DNA from 3 places in the Cytobacillus sp. FSL K6-0265 genome. Region 3 is predicted to be linked to each of the others. Evidence: riboswitches for the same ligand, from Rfam matches in the RefSeq annotation. Region 3 holds a riboswitch; each other region holds the start of a gene.
The links. A riboswitch is a leader RNA that binds a small molecule or an ion and turns the genes downstream of it on or off. The one in region 3 is predicted to bind S-adenosylmethionine.
Positions count from the first base shown of each region.

Region 1 (4,864 bases), 2.3 Mb from region 3:
ATTAAAAAAACGAACCATTTCTTCATTAGATTACTCTCCTCAATCTCGGTTTTAGATTTCACAAGCAAAGGTTACAATAGAACCTCTTAACCTCTGCGCCTCTTTATATGTGCAGCGATTTTGTACCGCTTCAAGTCCAGCTTCTTTTGCTATTTCAACTGCTTTTGGTGAAATGACACCTTCTTGTAGCCAGAACACTTTTGGTTGGATTTCTACTGCCTCTTTCGCAACTTCTATCGCTGCCTCAGGACTTCTAAATACTTGCACAATATCAATGGTATAAGGAATGGATTTTAAATTTGGATATGCCTGTTCACCTAATACTTCTGTTTCCTTTGGATTGACTGGCACAATTTGATAACCTAATCTTTGCATTTTTCTTGCTAAACGGTAACTTGGTCTAGCTGGGTTTCCACTTAAACCAACTACAGCAATCCTTTTTGCTCTTACTAGCTCATTGCTATCCACAGCTTCTTTTAATGAGGATGATTGTAATGCCCAACGAATTACACCTTCATCATTGACTGCTGTCTCCCCTTTTTTTTCTCCCTTGGAAGAAATACCAGTCGCTTCATAGAAGGCTTGATCTAAGTCATTCGTTAAATCTCTAACCGATTCAATCCCAACTGATAAACGTATGAGTTCCTCACTTACACCGCTTTTAATTAAATCTTCTGCGCTTAACTGTTGATGTGTTGTTGAAGCTGGATGAATAATGAGTGACTTTGCATCACCTACATTGGCTACATGAGACCACAATGCAATTGTATCGATTACTTTCTTACCCGCATCTCTGCCACCTTTAATACCGAAGTTCACAATAGAACCGAAACCAGTGTTTAAATATTTTTTCGCTAATTCATGCGCTGGATGCTCTGCTAAACCTGGATATGCGACCCAATCGACAGCTGGATGGTCGTTTAAGAAATGGGCAATCTTCGCTGCATTTTCCGTATGTTTCTCTATTCGTAAATGAAGTGTTTCCAATCCTTGAAGTAAAAGAAATGCACTATGCGGGCTTAATGATGACCCAAAATCGCGTAGCAACTGGACACGAAGCTTTGTACTGAAAGCGAGTGTACCAAACTCATTGGCATAAACAATACCGTTATAACTTGGGTCTGGTTGAGTAAAACCGGGAAACTTATCATGATTCCAATTAAATCGTCCCCCATCAACTACAAGTCCACCTATAGTTGTTCCATGACCACCAATCCATTTTGTTGCCGAATGTATTACAATATCTGCTCCCCATTGGATTGGTTTGCAAAGATAAGGAGAGGCGAAAGTATTATCAATAATAAGAGGAATATCATTTTCATGAGCAATATTTGCAACTGCCTCTACATCTAGGACATGAAGACTTGGGTTACCAATAATCTCTCCATATAAAGCCTTTGTTTTTGGTGTAATCGCTTTACGGTAATTCTCTGGGTCAGAACCATCAACAAAATGAACTTTAATCCCATATTTCGGAAGGGTAATGGCAAAAAGATTATATGTTCCACCATAAAGGTTGGAAGCTGCGACAATCTCATCACCAGCTTGAGCAATATTCATAATTGAAAGAGCAATAGCTGCCATTCCAGATGAAGTCGCTACTGCCGCTACACCATCTTCTAACAACGCAATACGTTTTTCTAATACATCAACGGTTGGATTACCGATTCGTGAATAGATATTTCCCGTCTCATCCAATGAAAATAGACTTTGGGCATGGTCTGTATTATGGAAAACATATGAACTCGTTTGATAGATAGGAACTGCACGAGATCCCGTAGTCGGGTCTGGTGATTGACCTCCATGTAATAAAATCGTCTCGTCATCGTAAGTGTTAAATTGATTCGTCATTATATACTCTCCTCTACTTTTTAGTCGGATGATTAAAATAAATAAACCCCCTCTTCATAAGAAGAGGGGGTTGCCTCATCTTATCTTCCAGACATTTACTGCCTGCAGGATTTAGCACCTTTTCAAGCATTTGCTTGAAGGTTGCCGGACTTCATAGGGCCTGATCCCTCCGTCACTCTCGATAAGAAATATTTTATTTTTTAAAGCGTTAATACTTTAATTACAAATAGAATTATATCCAAAAAACGATTTATCGTCAATATAAAATCTGAATATATTTTATATTCCGATAAAATATTCGCTCTATGACATAAAAAGCCCTTCTACCAAGAAGAGGCAGAAGGGCTTTAAATTAAGAGCTTACCTTCTCCTTATCTTTGGATAGTATCCTCTGAAATTGGCACCATACAAAAGATTGTTGGTTGCCGAGGCTTCACCGGGTCAGTCCCTCCGCCTCTCTGGATAAGAAGTTCCTATTTATTTGTTTAACATCATATACCCATTCATAGGGAATCGTCAATAACATTTTGAAAATTTATTTATTTCCCCCTTGGATAAGTGTCAAAAAATGATACAGTATCTTAGCTGTTAACCCCCATATCACATGACCTTCATAAGTATAAAAAATTTCTTGCATCCTCCGAGTTTGCCATTTATATTTTTCCCCATTAGGAATGAGATGATAAGGGAAGCTACTATTAGGCTCTGGTTTCATCTCAATATAATGAATTGATGGACCCTCTTTCAAAAAATAAGCAAGTGGTACGGTGAAAATTTGATCCACTTCTTCTGGATTTAGCTTAAGATCTCTGATGCTTTCTATTGTGCCTACAAACGGATAAACCACTGTATTATAAGGTGTGACTACATAATCAAGTTCGGAAAAAACAGAGACTTCGCCAATGGGAATACCTAACTCCTCACTCGTCTCTCTTTTTGCCGTCTCAATTAAATCCACATCTTCTTGATCCATCTTCCCTCCAGGAAAACAAATTTCCCCAGGCTGTCTTCTCATAGATAAAGATCGTACTTCAAACAAAATATGTATTTCTCCATCTTTTTCTATTAGGGGAAGAAGAACAGCAAATTTAACCAATGTGGGGCTGCCTAATATATCTGATTGACGATGCTGTATTTCTGATCTTATTTCCTCCAAATCCATGTTAAATACCTCCAAACACACGACTAAAATCTCTATTTCAATTTCTGTAACCTATCAATCATTCCCATTGTACAGACATTTAAATCTAAGCCTATTAACTTCTCATCCTCTGCACTTATTACAACTTCATGCTCTGATAATAAATAATGTTTTACTTGATCCAACAGTTCCGATTGTATGGCTTCTTGCATTTTTATTATGTCATTTCCTTGTTGAAAAACTTCATCTGCAATTGAAGTAAATATAGGTAACCAATAGCGGATTTGTGTATAAACATCCTTTGGTTCAGGGCCTTCACCATAATGCCCAAAAAAGATATGTTGTGGTTGAAGTGATTCGATTTTTTCAACAGATGATAACATCGCCTCTGGATCAAACTGATTAGGAGACGTCGATGGCAGTACTAATGGATAACCTTTTCTTGCTATGCCCGGATAAAATACGCCAATCGTATCGCCAGTAAAAAAGCCATTACTTTTCGAATCATGGATAGAGTAATGGTGCTTTGCATGTCCAGGAGTATCATAAAATGTTAACAAGCGACCACCGATATCCAATGATTGTCCCTCTTCCATCGTGACTAGTCTCTTCTCATCAATTGGCATAATCGGATTAAATAGTTGATCAAATTCATCACCATATACCATTCTAGCACCAGCAATTAATTTACTAGGATCAGCTAAATGCCGTTTACCTCTTGGGTGAACATATACTTTTGCCTTTGGACATTGCTCTAAGAACAAACCGGCTCCACCCGCATGGTCTAAATGTACATGGGTGACAATAATATGCTTGATGTCTTCAAGGTTAATGTTCAATTCTTGCAACCCTTCTATAAGATGGGGAATAGAAGGACTAGCACTTGTTTCAATCACTGTTAATTCTTCAGCACCTAATATATACGCCCCCGTACGCTCAGGTGTTTGTAAATCCATTAAATCAATGAGTTGAATGTCATTTCCTAAATCACGAACTTTGTGCAAAGTAATCCCCTCCATATTGCTCTTTATGAAAATTATGACATAAGTAGATGAAGAGAGCTACTTAATATGCTCAAATTATCATAGTGCCTGGTCACTTGAGCAAAAAAAGAACCACAGCATCAATCGCTGTGATACACCCAAGAAAATACTTTTACTTTGTTCACTTCATTTTCAAAACCTGCCTCCGAAACGCTCGTAAGTAAATTGTGGCACTTCAGAACTTAGTTGCGATTCTTTCAGAACAGGCCATATTAAGCTAACATTTCCTTCTGCTCTTGTTCTTTAAAAAAGCTTTTCATCGCATGAAACACATCAACTTTTTGCTTTAAAATATAATAGCGGAATAAATCATTTTTTATATTTTTGTATGCTGACATAAGAGTGGAATGGCGGTTATATTGGTTTAACTGTATACCCTATATCCAAAATAAAAAGCACAGCGTATGTAAGTAGTGTCCCCACACTCTTACATCGTCCGCCTACTCACGATAGGCAAACATTTGCTGTACCTTTAGATGTATTTTATTACATTCCAGGTCCCATAGCAACGGTTTGTCTGATGATGGCCGTTGCTTTTTTGTATTCAAAGGAGCCAGGGAAATGAAAAACCGTATTGATGTAATTGCACAAGAAGAATCATATAGTAACCTTGCGTCATTTAATGATATAGAACTAATGAACAAGGCAGTACGTAAATATAGAGAACTCATAACTGTGTCTGTTAAGCGAGCTGACGTACAGAAGAGACTAATTGCTTTATTAGAGATTTTAAAACGTCATAGCTGCAAGCAAATTGGCGTGAGCTATATGTCTAAAAATACGATTGCCAAAAAATTAGAATTATCCTATAAGACTGTACAAAGATTAA
Region 1 is NZ_JBBOPE010000001.1:1,374,754-1,379,617, reverse strand. Features, by position in the region: gene MHH73_RS07175 (aliphatic sulfonate ABC transporter substrate-binding protein) at 1-26, opposite strand, end outside; gene MHH73_RS07170 (PLP-dependent aspartate aminotransferase family protein) at 52-1,851, opposite strand; SAM riboswitch class I at 1,929-2,039, opposite strand; SAM riboswitch class I at 2,220-2,320, opposite strand; gene MHH73_RS07165 (NUDIX hydrolase) at 2,387-3,013, opposite strand; gene MHH73_RS07160 (MBL fold metallo-hydrolase) at 3,046-3,996, opposite strand; partial or broken gene MHH73_RS07155 (sporulation protein YhbH) at 4,248-4,406, opposite strand; gene MHH73_RS07150 (helix-turn-helix domain-containing protein) at 4,597-4,864, shown strand, end outside.
Region 1: another riboswitch for S-adenosylmethionine. It lies ahead of MHH73_RS07170 (PLP-dependent aspartate aminotransferase family protein); the one in region 3 lies ahead of MHH73_RS18935 (iron-containing alcohol dehydrogenase family protein).

Region 2 (4,864 bases), 3.6 Mb from region 3:
GGGCTTCTTGTAGCATGGTACCCATTGCTCCATCCATGATTAAAATCTTTTTTTTCATTTGTTTAGTGATGGCTACTTTTGACATAATGATGCTCCTTCTGTCGATCTTTTCTTTTAATATAATTGGTCAGTTCAGTTGTAAGTTGATATCTAAGGAAAGGGGTAACAAGATAGATGCCTTGAAAGAGTTCTAAGCTTGCATCGATTAACTCCTTTGTAATTAATAAGCCTTCTTTCTCAGCTTGAATCGGGTTAACCGCTTTTGCCATTCTGTCGCGGGTCATTTGTGTAATTTTGATACCAGGCACTTCGTTATGAAGATACTCTGCATTTTTACTGCTAATCAGTGGCATCATTCCGATGAAAATAGGTGTGGAAAGATGCTTAGTTGCTTCATGGATCTCCAATAGTTGTGTTACCGAAAAAACAGGCTGTGACACGAAATAATCAGCGCCTGCTTTTATTTTCCTTTCAAGTCGGACTACTGCTTTGTCCAATGCTTTTACATGGGGGTTAAACGCTGCCCCGACAGAAAAGACGGCATTTTCACCAAGTTCAGAGCCTGAAGGGGAGATTCCTTCATTAAATTGTTTAATCATTTCTATTAATTCAAAGGAAGATAAATCAAATACAGATGAAGCGCCTGGGAAATTACCAACCCTTGCCGGATCTCCTGTAATGGCTAAAATATCATGCAACCCTAATGTATGGAGGCCCATGAGATGTGATTGTAAGCCGATTAAGTTTCGGTCTCTACAGGAGAGATGAACAAGTGGCCGGACGTTTGTTTCTTTTTGGATGATATGTGCTAGCGCTTCATTAGCAATTCGCGGTGTGGCAAGTGAGTTATCTGCGAGTGTGATTGCATCAACCCCAGCATCTTTTAAGGCACTGGCCCCTTCAAAAAATTTAGCAGTTGATAGCTTCTTAGGTGGGTCTAGTTCGACGATGATGGTGCGTTTTTCTTGTACAAGTGTCTCTAATGGTGTATTGGTACGTTTGATCGTCATTCTCTCTATTTTAGGTTTCTTTCTATTAGTTACTTGTTTTTCAAGAATAGGTACAGCATGTTTAACTTCATCGGCAAATGCTTTAATATGGCCAGGTGTTGTTCCGCAGCAGCCGCCAAGCAGTCGAACACCTTGTTTAAGGAAGGACTGCGCTGATTTTCTAAAATAGTCTTCGCCCTCCTTATATTGAATCGTCCCATCGATATAGGCAGGTAGACTTGCATTTGGATATGCAGATAGAAACGCGTGTTGAGGTAATTCAACGGAGGAGAGTGTTTCTAACATATGATGTGGCCCTAAACGGCAGTTTACTCCGACAACATCTGCTCTGTTAGCTTCTAATCTTTTTATAGCATCATTAATTAACATCCCATTTTGTAAAATACCGATTTCTTGTAAAGACACTTGTGCAATAATTGGTATATCCGTTTCTTTTCGGGCAATAGAGAGAACTGTTTCGAGTTCTTCTAAATCATAAAATGTTTCAAGAAGGAGCCCATCTACGCCTTCTAACAATAAGCAGTATAGCTGTTCGCGAAAGTTACGTTTAATTTCATCTAGAGGGATAGAGAGGGGGTTTAATCCTCTTACACCTCCAATTGTGCCAAGCACATATGCCTGATGTTCTTGAATACTAGACCGTGCCAGTTTAACAGCCGCACTATTAATTTCTTTGACTGAATCCTCTAGGCCGTACCGTTTCAATTTTAAATAATTCGCAGCATAGGAATTTGTTTGAATTAAATCAACACCTGCATGGAGATAAGCTTGATGAATGCCCTGAATTTGTTCCGGTGCTGAGAGGTTCAACTCTTCAAAACATGTATCCGTACCATAAGAGTAAAGAAGTGTACCGATCGCACCGTCACCAATTAATACTTGGTTCTTCATTTTTTCAAGAAAGTTCAAAGGTCTCACTCCTTCAATTCATATTTTTTGAATTCAATGGATGAGAAGCCAAAAAGAAAATAAAAAAGGCCTTCAAGAAGAAGGCCTATTATTATAGTCATCTTCTCATCTTTCAAGCACATAGCTTGTAGGAATTAGCACCTTTTCAATAGCGATTCACTATTGATGGTTGCTGAGGTGTCATCGGGCCTTTCCCTCAACCTCTCGTGATAAGAAATAAAAATATTTTATTGAGTAAAATTTACATGAAAGGGCCTATATTTGTCAAATGAAAATTTAGAAAATTTTAAAATAATGACTTGAATAAGTGTTAATTTAGAAAATGCTGTAAAGAGGAAGATATACTTGAAAACACTATTCACAGCAGTTATAATGTTAAAAGTGTGCAGAACAGAGAGAAACGCAATCAATGGTTGCATTTGTTATGTCTTTTCTGTATAATAGACAATGTTGGTCTTTGACTGCGATGAAGTGAAAGGTTGCTGACACACCCGGCCGCTTTGCCATGGCGAGTGTGTGGGAAATTTTCACGGAGAATGTCTATATGAAAATAGGCGAAAAGGAGGGAAAATAATGGCAAAACAAAAAATTCGTATTCGTTTAAAAGCTTATGATCACAGAATTCTTGATCAATCTGCTGAAAAAATCGTTGAAACTGCAAAACGCTCTGGTGCGGCTGTATCTGGTCCAATTCCATTGCCAACTGAAAAGTCAGTTTACACAATTCTTCGTGCGGTGCATAAATATAAAGATTCTCGTGAGCAATTCGAAATGCGTACACACAAACGTTTAATCGACATCATTAATCCAACACCACAAACAGTCGATTCATTAATGCGTTTAGACTTACCATCTGGTGTTGATATTGAAATTAAACTTTAATTAATACATTAAAACAATCTAGGAGGTGTGGCTGAAATGACCAAAGGAATCTTAGGAAGAAAGATTGGTATGACTCAAGTATTTGCTGAAAACGGTGATCTTATCCCGGTAACAGTGGTTGAAGCTACTCCAAACGTTGTTCTTCAAAAGAAATCAGTTGATACTGATGGATACGAAGCAATCCAAATCGGTTTTGAAGATAAACGCGAAAAGCTTTCAAACAAACCGGAAAAAGGACACGCTGCTAAAGCTGATACTACTCCTAAGCGCTTCGTTCGCGAATTACGCGGAGCTGACTTAGCTGAGTATGAAGTTGGTCAGGAAGTCAAAGTTGATATTTTCGCTGAAGGTGAAAAAATTGATGTAACAGGAATTTCAAAAGGTAAAGGTTTCCAAGGTGCAATTAAACGCCACGGACAATCTCGCGGACCAATGGCACACGGTTCACGTTACCACCGTCGCCCAGGTTCAATGGGTCCTGTTGCTCCAAACCGCGTATTCAAAGGTAAATTATTACCTGGTCGCATGGGCGGAGAACAAATCACTGTACAAAACCTTGAAATCGTAAAAGTAGATGCAGAACGCAATCTTCTATTAGTAAAAGGTAATGTACCTGGCTCTAAAAAAGCGCTTCTAAAACTAGTAAGTGCGGTTAAAGCAAAGTAATAACCCGGAAAGGAGGAAGTAAGAATGCCTAAAGTTGCATTATTAAACCAAAGTGGTTCACAAGTTGGCGATATTGAGCTGAACGACTCAATCTTTGGTATCGAGCCAAACAACCACGTGATGTTTGAAGCTGTTATTATGCAAAGAGCTTCTCTACGTCAAGGAACTCATAAAACTAAAATTCGTTCTGAAGTAGCTGGCGGAGGACGTAAACCATGGCGTCAAAAAGGCACAGGTCGTGCTCGTCAAGGTTCAATTCGTTCACCACAATGGCGCGGAGGCGGTACTGTATTTGGTCCTGTACCACGCAGCTATAGCTACAAATTACCTAAAAAAGTTCGTCGCTTAGCTATCAAATCAGCGTTATCTACTAAAGTTGCGGAAGAGAACATTCTAGTATTAGAAACTCTATCTTTCGAAGCTCCAAAAACAAAAGACTTTAAAGGTCTACTTAAAGGTCTTTCTGTAGATTCTAAAGCGTTAATCGTAACTGCAGACATCGATGAAAACGTAGCATTATCTGCTCGTAACATCCCTGGAGTAACAGTTGTTACTGCTAACGGAATCAGCGTATTAGACGTTTTAAATCATGATAAATTGATCATGACGAAGCAAGCGGTCGAAAAAGTAGAGGAGGTGCTTGCATAATGGATGCACGCGATATCATTAAGCGCCCCGTTATCACTGAACGTTCTACTGACATCATGGCTGACAAAAAATATACATTTGAAGTTGATGTAAGAGCTAATAAAACTCAAGTTAAAGATGCTGTTCAAGAAATCTTTGATGTAAAAGTTGAAAAAGTGAACATCATGAACTACAAAGGTAAATTCAAGCGCATGGGTAAATTCGGTGGTTATACAAACAAACGCCGTAAAGCGATTGTTAAACTAACTGCTGACAGCAAAGAAATCGAAATCTTTGAAGCTTAATTTCTAACAAGAAGAGGAGGGAAATCAAATGGCGATTAAAAAATACAAACCTACCTCTAATGGTCGTCGCGGCATGACGGTATCTGATTTCGCAGAAATCACTACAGACAAACCAGAAAAATCTTTGCTTGCTCCAGTAAAGCGCAAAGGTGGCCGTAACAACCAAGGTAAGTTGACAGTTCGTCATCAAGGCGGCGGTCATAAACGTCAATATCGTATCATCGACTTCAAACGTGACAAAGATGGAATACCAGGTCGCGTTGCTACAGTCGAGTATGATCCAAACCGCTCAGCTAACATTGCACTAATTAACTATGTAGATGGAGAAAAGCGTTACATCCTAGCTCCTAAGACTCTTAAAGTAGGCGCAGAAGTAATGTCTGGTCCTGAAGCAGATATCAAAGTAGGTAATGCATTACCACTTACAAACATTCCTGTGGGTACTGTAATCCACAACATCGAACT
Region 2 is NZ_JBBOPE010000001.1:140,092-144,955, forward strand. Features, by position in the region: gene metH (methionine synthase) at 1-85, opposite strand, end outside; gene MHH73_RS00700 (bifunctional homocysteine S-methyltransferase/methylenetetrahydrofolate reductase) at 63-1,919, opposite strand; SAM riboswitch class I at 2,022-2,135, opposite strand; gene rpsJ (30S ribosomal protein S10) at 2,493-2,801, shown strand; gene rplC (50S ribosomal protein L3) at 2,838-3,467, shown strand; gene rplD (50S ribosomal protein L4) at 3,492-4,115, shown strand; gene rplW (50S ribosomal protein L23) at 4,115-4,399, shown strand; gene rplB (50S ribosomal protein L2) at 4,428-4,864, shown strand, end outside.
Region 2: another riboswitch for S-adenosylmethionine. It lies ahead of MHH73_RS00700 (bifunctional homocysteine S-methyltransferase/methylenetetrahydrofolate reductase); the one in region 3 lies ahead of MHH73_RS18935 (iron-containing alcohol dehydrogenase family protein).

Region 3 (4,864 bases):
TTACCACTATACCTCAACTTTCCACTTCTCTCTTCTAAAGAGGCTATTCCCATAACATGACCGTTCCATTCTGCAACAAATACATGGTCTTGATGCGTAAGTCCTTCAATATAATCTTCAATATTTTTTAATCGCCCTGATGATAAGGCCATAGTCTGCTGAATAATAGAATCTTGCCTATGCATTTCATGAATATCTCTTGCATCATTTATATGTATCGGTCTAATCTTTATTTCTTCTCCCATATAAAAACTCCTTTTTTTGTAAAACTGTTCTGAATGAAAACTTATAAAACTTTATCTATTTACGAATGAACAATATAAAAAGTTCCTTACTGACATAATCACTACGATACAAAATATATATGAAAGGAGGCATCGAGATATTTAATCAGCATCTAAAGGAGGGTCATTTGCATATGCTTGCTTTGTTCAGTCTATTTCTAATTGTCGGTTACAGTTTCTTTTTCTTTATTAGTGCCGTTAGAAAAAACAAAGATATAGCTACCCAATATTCTAAATGTATTCCCATGGTGGTTGGTATGACAAGTAGTTTAACAATCGGTTTAATTATATCTGTATGGTTACCAGAAATGGCGAAAGCAACTGTATTATCTATTCTCATTAGCGCTGTCATTGCCGTTTTTATAGGACTGCCGTTTAAAACAAACGGACTCGTTGAAGCTCAAGCGTCAAGTCTCATGGGAAGTATGATGGGGGCAATGCTAGGCATCATGTTAGTACCAAGTGAAGTTACATTTATGATCATTAGCATGGATTTGATTTATTTAATTAGTATTTTTGCCATGATGCTTCTCATGCACAAAAAACATTCATTAAAGGAAGCATTGAAAACTCGACCTCTTCCCTTCTATCTAACATTCTTATTAAGCATCGCCATTATCTGTGCATCGGGCATTCATCAAGAAGTGAGGAACCCAATTCATCCGATAGAAGAAAACACCCCACAGGTAGAACACCATCACTAATTTTTTGAATAATTTTAATTACATTATTGACTTTTCATGTAATAGATAATATTATGAATATAATTTAATAAAGCATTTTCTCTTATAAAGAGCGGCTGAGGGACTGGCCCTGCGACGCCCGGCAACCATTCATATACCCATATGAACAGGTGCTAAATCCTGCAAAATACTTTTTGGTATTTTGATATATGAGAGAGGTTACTACTATTCTAGTATATTTATGCCTCTCATGATGAGAGGCATTTTTGTTTTTTATTATCACATCAAAGAGAAACGAGGAGAGGAAATGACTGCAACAATCGTTAAAGGGGCGCCTGGATATTATTTATTAGATTCAGGTATCTTAACAGAACTCCCCAACCTACTTAAAGAAATTTCTGTTTCCAAATACCATATAATAACCGGTAAAAAAGCTTGGCAAGCCGTACAGCCATACTTGCCTAAGGAAGTAATCGATCACAACATTCGCCTTCATTACATAGATGGTCACACTACTTTAAAAAAGGTCCATGCCATCCAAGAAGTATTAACAAATGATGGTGCTAATGGCGTAATTGGGATTGGTGGTGGAACAGCATTGGATATAACAAAAGCAGTTGCGATTGAAGCATCAGTTCAATCCATTCTTATACCGACAATCGCTGCAACCTGTGCCGCATGGACACCATTAAGTGTTTTTTATAATGAAGAAGGAAGCTTTACTCATTATACCGAGTTTCCTATTGCGACAACCCTCGTATTGGTTGAACCTGAAATCATTGCTAAAGCGCCTCTTGCTTATTTAAAAGCAGGAATCGGGGATACATTAGCCAAGTTTTATGAAGCTGAAGCCCTAATTGAAAGTTTTTATCCTGAAGAAACACTACCTGTGCCTAAACAAATTTCTCAATTTTCAGCCAAAATTTGTCGAGAGACATTGCTTAATGATGGGGAAGCCGCACTACAAGCAGTAGCCCAAAACGAAACCTCACCAGCACTTATTCGAGTGATTGAAACGATTATCATGACTGGGGGGATGGTCGGTGGATTCGGCGAAAAGGCAGGGAGAATTGCTGGTGCCCATTCACTTCACAACGGACTAACCGTTGCGGATACGGTCCATGACTTTCTCCATGGGGAATTAGTCGCTTACGGGATACTTGGTCAATTGGCCATCGAAGAAAAATGGACAGAAATTGATTACCTTCTTCCGTTTTATGAGAGCTGGCAATTGCCAAGTAGCCTCTCTGCTCTAAATATAGATGTGAATGATGAGCGATTCATTAAGACAATTGTGAAAAAGGCTATACGCCCAACTGAATCTATTCACTTGATGAAAAACGAGATAAATGAACAATCTGTTTTACAAGCACTTCAATTATTAGAAGTACAAAATAAACAAAAGGGAGTTCGATCATCATGAAAAAATGGTTATTAACAGGTACATTCTTATTATCTTTAACAGGCTTAGCTGCATGTGGTAGTGATGAAACCAGCAACTCTACAGAAGGATTATATGACGATGAAGAATTAGTCATTGGTGTCACTGCAGGTCCACATGAGCAAATCTTAGAAAAAGTAATTGAATTAGCTAAAGAAGAAGATATCAATATTAAACCACAAGTTTTTACTGATTATGTGATGCCAAATGTCGCATTAGCTGAAAAAGAGATTGACTTAAACATTTTTCAAACAGAGCCTTATTTTAATGCATTTAAAGAAGATAGAAATTTAGATTTAGTTAAATCTTTTGATACCGTTTCATTCCCAATGGGCATCTATGCACTCGATGTAAAAGATGTCGCTGAATTAAAAGACGGCGCAAAAATCGGTCTACCGAGTGACCCAACAAATAGTGGCCGGGCACTATTACTTTTTGAAAAAGCTGGATTAATCGAATTAGATCCTGAAACAGGTATCAATTCAACTGTACGTGATATCGAAAAAAACAATGGCAACTATGAATTTATTGAACTTGACTCTGCCCAAATCGCTCGACAACTAGAAGAGTTAGACGCTGCTGCAATTAACACAAACTTTGCGATTGAAGCTGGTTTTGTCCCTTCTAAAGACGCTATCTTTATCGAGCCTAAAGATTCACCTTACGTAAACCACGCTGCTGTCCGTACGGAGAATAAAGATGATGAAATTCTTGAAAAATTAGCTGAAATCTACCGCAGTGAAGAAATTGAAAAGTTTGTTGAAGAGGAATTTGACGGTTCAGTTATCGTCTCTTGGTAAACTGATCAAAAATGAGCGTTACGGAGGGAGTATCAAATCATGATAGAGCTTAAAAATATAACCAAAACCTTTACAGGAAAACAAGGAAACATCCATGCATTAAAGGATGTTTCACTATCAGTGAATCAAGGAGAAATCTACGGGGTTATCGGATACAGCGGCGCTGGTAAAAGTACATTAATTCGCTGTGTGAACTTACTTGAAAAACCTGATAGTGGTTCTGTAAAAGTAAATGGGGTGGATTTAACCACGCTGACATCAGGAAAACTCCGTGAAGCAAGAAGTCATATCGGCATGATTTTTCAAGGGTTTAACTTATTAAAAACCGCAACAGTTTATGATAATATTGCGATTCCTCTTAAACTAACAGGATTAGATAAGAAAGAAGTAAAGAGTCGAGTGAATAAATATTTAGAGATTGTCGGTTTAAGTGAAAAACAAAATGCTTATCCAGCTGAGTTATCTGGTGGCCAAAAGCAACGGGTTGCTATTGCCCGTGCATTATCGCATGAACCAGAAGTATTACTCAGCGATGAAGCAACAAGCGCCTTAGATCCAGATACAACAGAGGCAATTCTTGATTTGCTTTTAAAAATCAATAAAGAATTAGGAATTACGATTCTCCTTATTACACATGAGATGAATGTTATCCAAAGGATTTGCGATTGTGTGGCCGTTATGGAAAATGGGGAAATTATCGAAGAGGGGCGAACGAAGGATATCTTTACCTCTCCTCAACACAGTACAACCAAAAGATTCGTCAATAGCTTATTTTCACATGATATCCCCGATGATCTATTAGAGGAATTAAGTGAAAGTGGCCAAGTGGCAACATTATCTTTCTTTGGTGAATCATCAGGTGATCCTGCACTTGCATTAGTAACGAAAAAATATGATATTTTCCCTAATATCTTATCTGGTAATATTACAAGATTAAAAGATGAAGCATTCGGACAGTTGCTTGTCCATTTTAAAGGCGATACAGCAGAGATTCACAAAGCCATTCAATTTTTACAAGAGAAACAAGTCCATGTGGAAGGAGTGACACTCAATGAACGCCATCAACGAATTTCTTGATGCATGGGGTGCTGATTTATGGGAGTCAACGATACAAACTTTCCAAATGGTTGGTATCTCTCTCGCGATTTCCATTTTGATCGGGTTACCACTAGGTATTTTTCTTGTTTTAACTAGACCAGGTAAAGCTTTAGATAATAAATTTGTATATAATGTGCTCAACGTAGTGATTAACGTCATTCGTTCCGTACCTTTTATTATCTTATTATTTTTCATTCTACCGTTTACCAAGTTTATTGTTGGTACATCGATTGGTGTTAAAGGCGTGATTGTCCCACTTGTCATTTATACCGCCCCATATATTGCGCGCTTAATGGAATCGGCATTACTTGAGGTTGACCGTGGTGTTGTCGAAGCGTATGAAGCAATGGGAATTAAAACAAGACATATTATATGGAATGTACTTGTTAGAGAGTCGCGCTCCTCAATCGTTCTTGGACTAACGATTGCTACAATTGGATTAATTGGTGCTACAGCAATGGCGGGACTCGTTGGCGGTGGAGGGCTTGGTGACTTAGCCTACCGTTATGGCCATTTGAGATATGAAGTTGATGTGATGTATGTCACCGTCATTTTACT
Region 3 is NZ_JBBOPE010000001.1:3,723,669-3,728,532, forward strand. Features, by position in the region: gene MHH73_RS18925 (GNAT family N-acetyltransferase) at 1-245, opposite strand, end outside; gene MHH73_RS18930 (hypothetical protein) at 419-988, shown strand; SAM riboswitch class I at 1,068-1,183, shown strand; gene MHH73_RS18935 (iron-containing alcohol dehydrogenase family protein) at 1,275-2,390, shown strand; gene MHH73_RS18940 (MetQ/NlpA family ABC transporter substrate-binding protein) at 2,387-3,208, shown strand; gene MHH73_RS18945 (methionine ABC transporter ATP-binding protein) at 3,248-4,285, shown strand; gene MHH73_RS18950 (methionine ABC transporter permease) at 4,260-4,864, shown strand, end outside.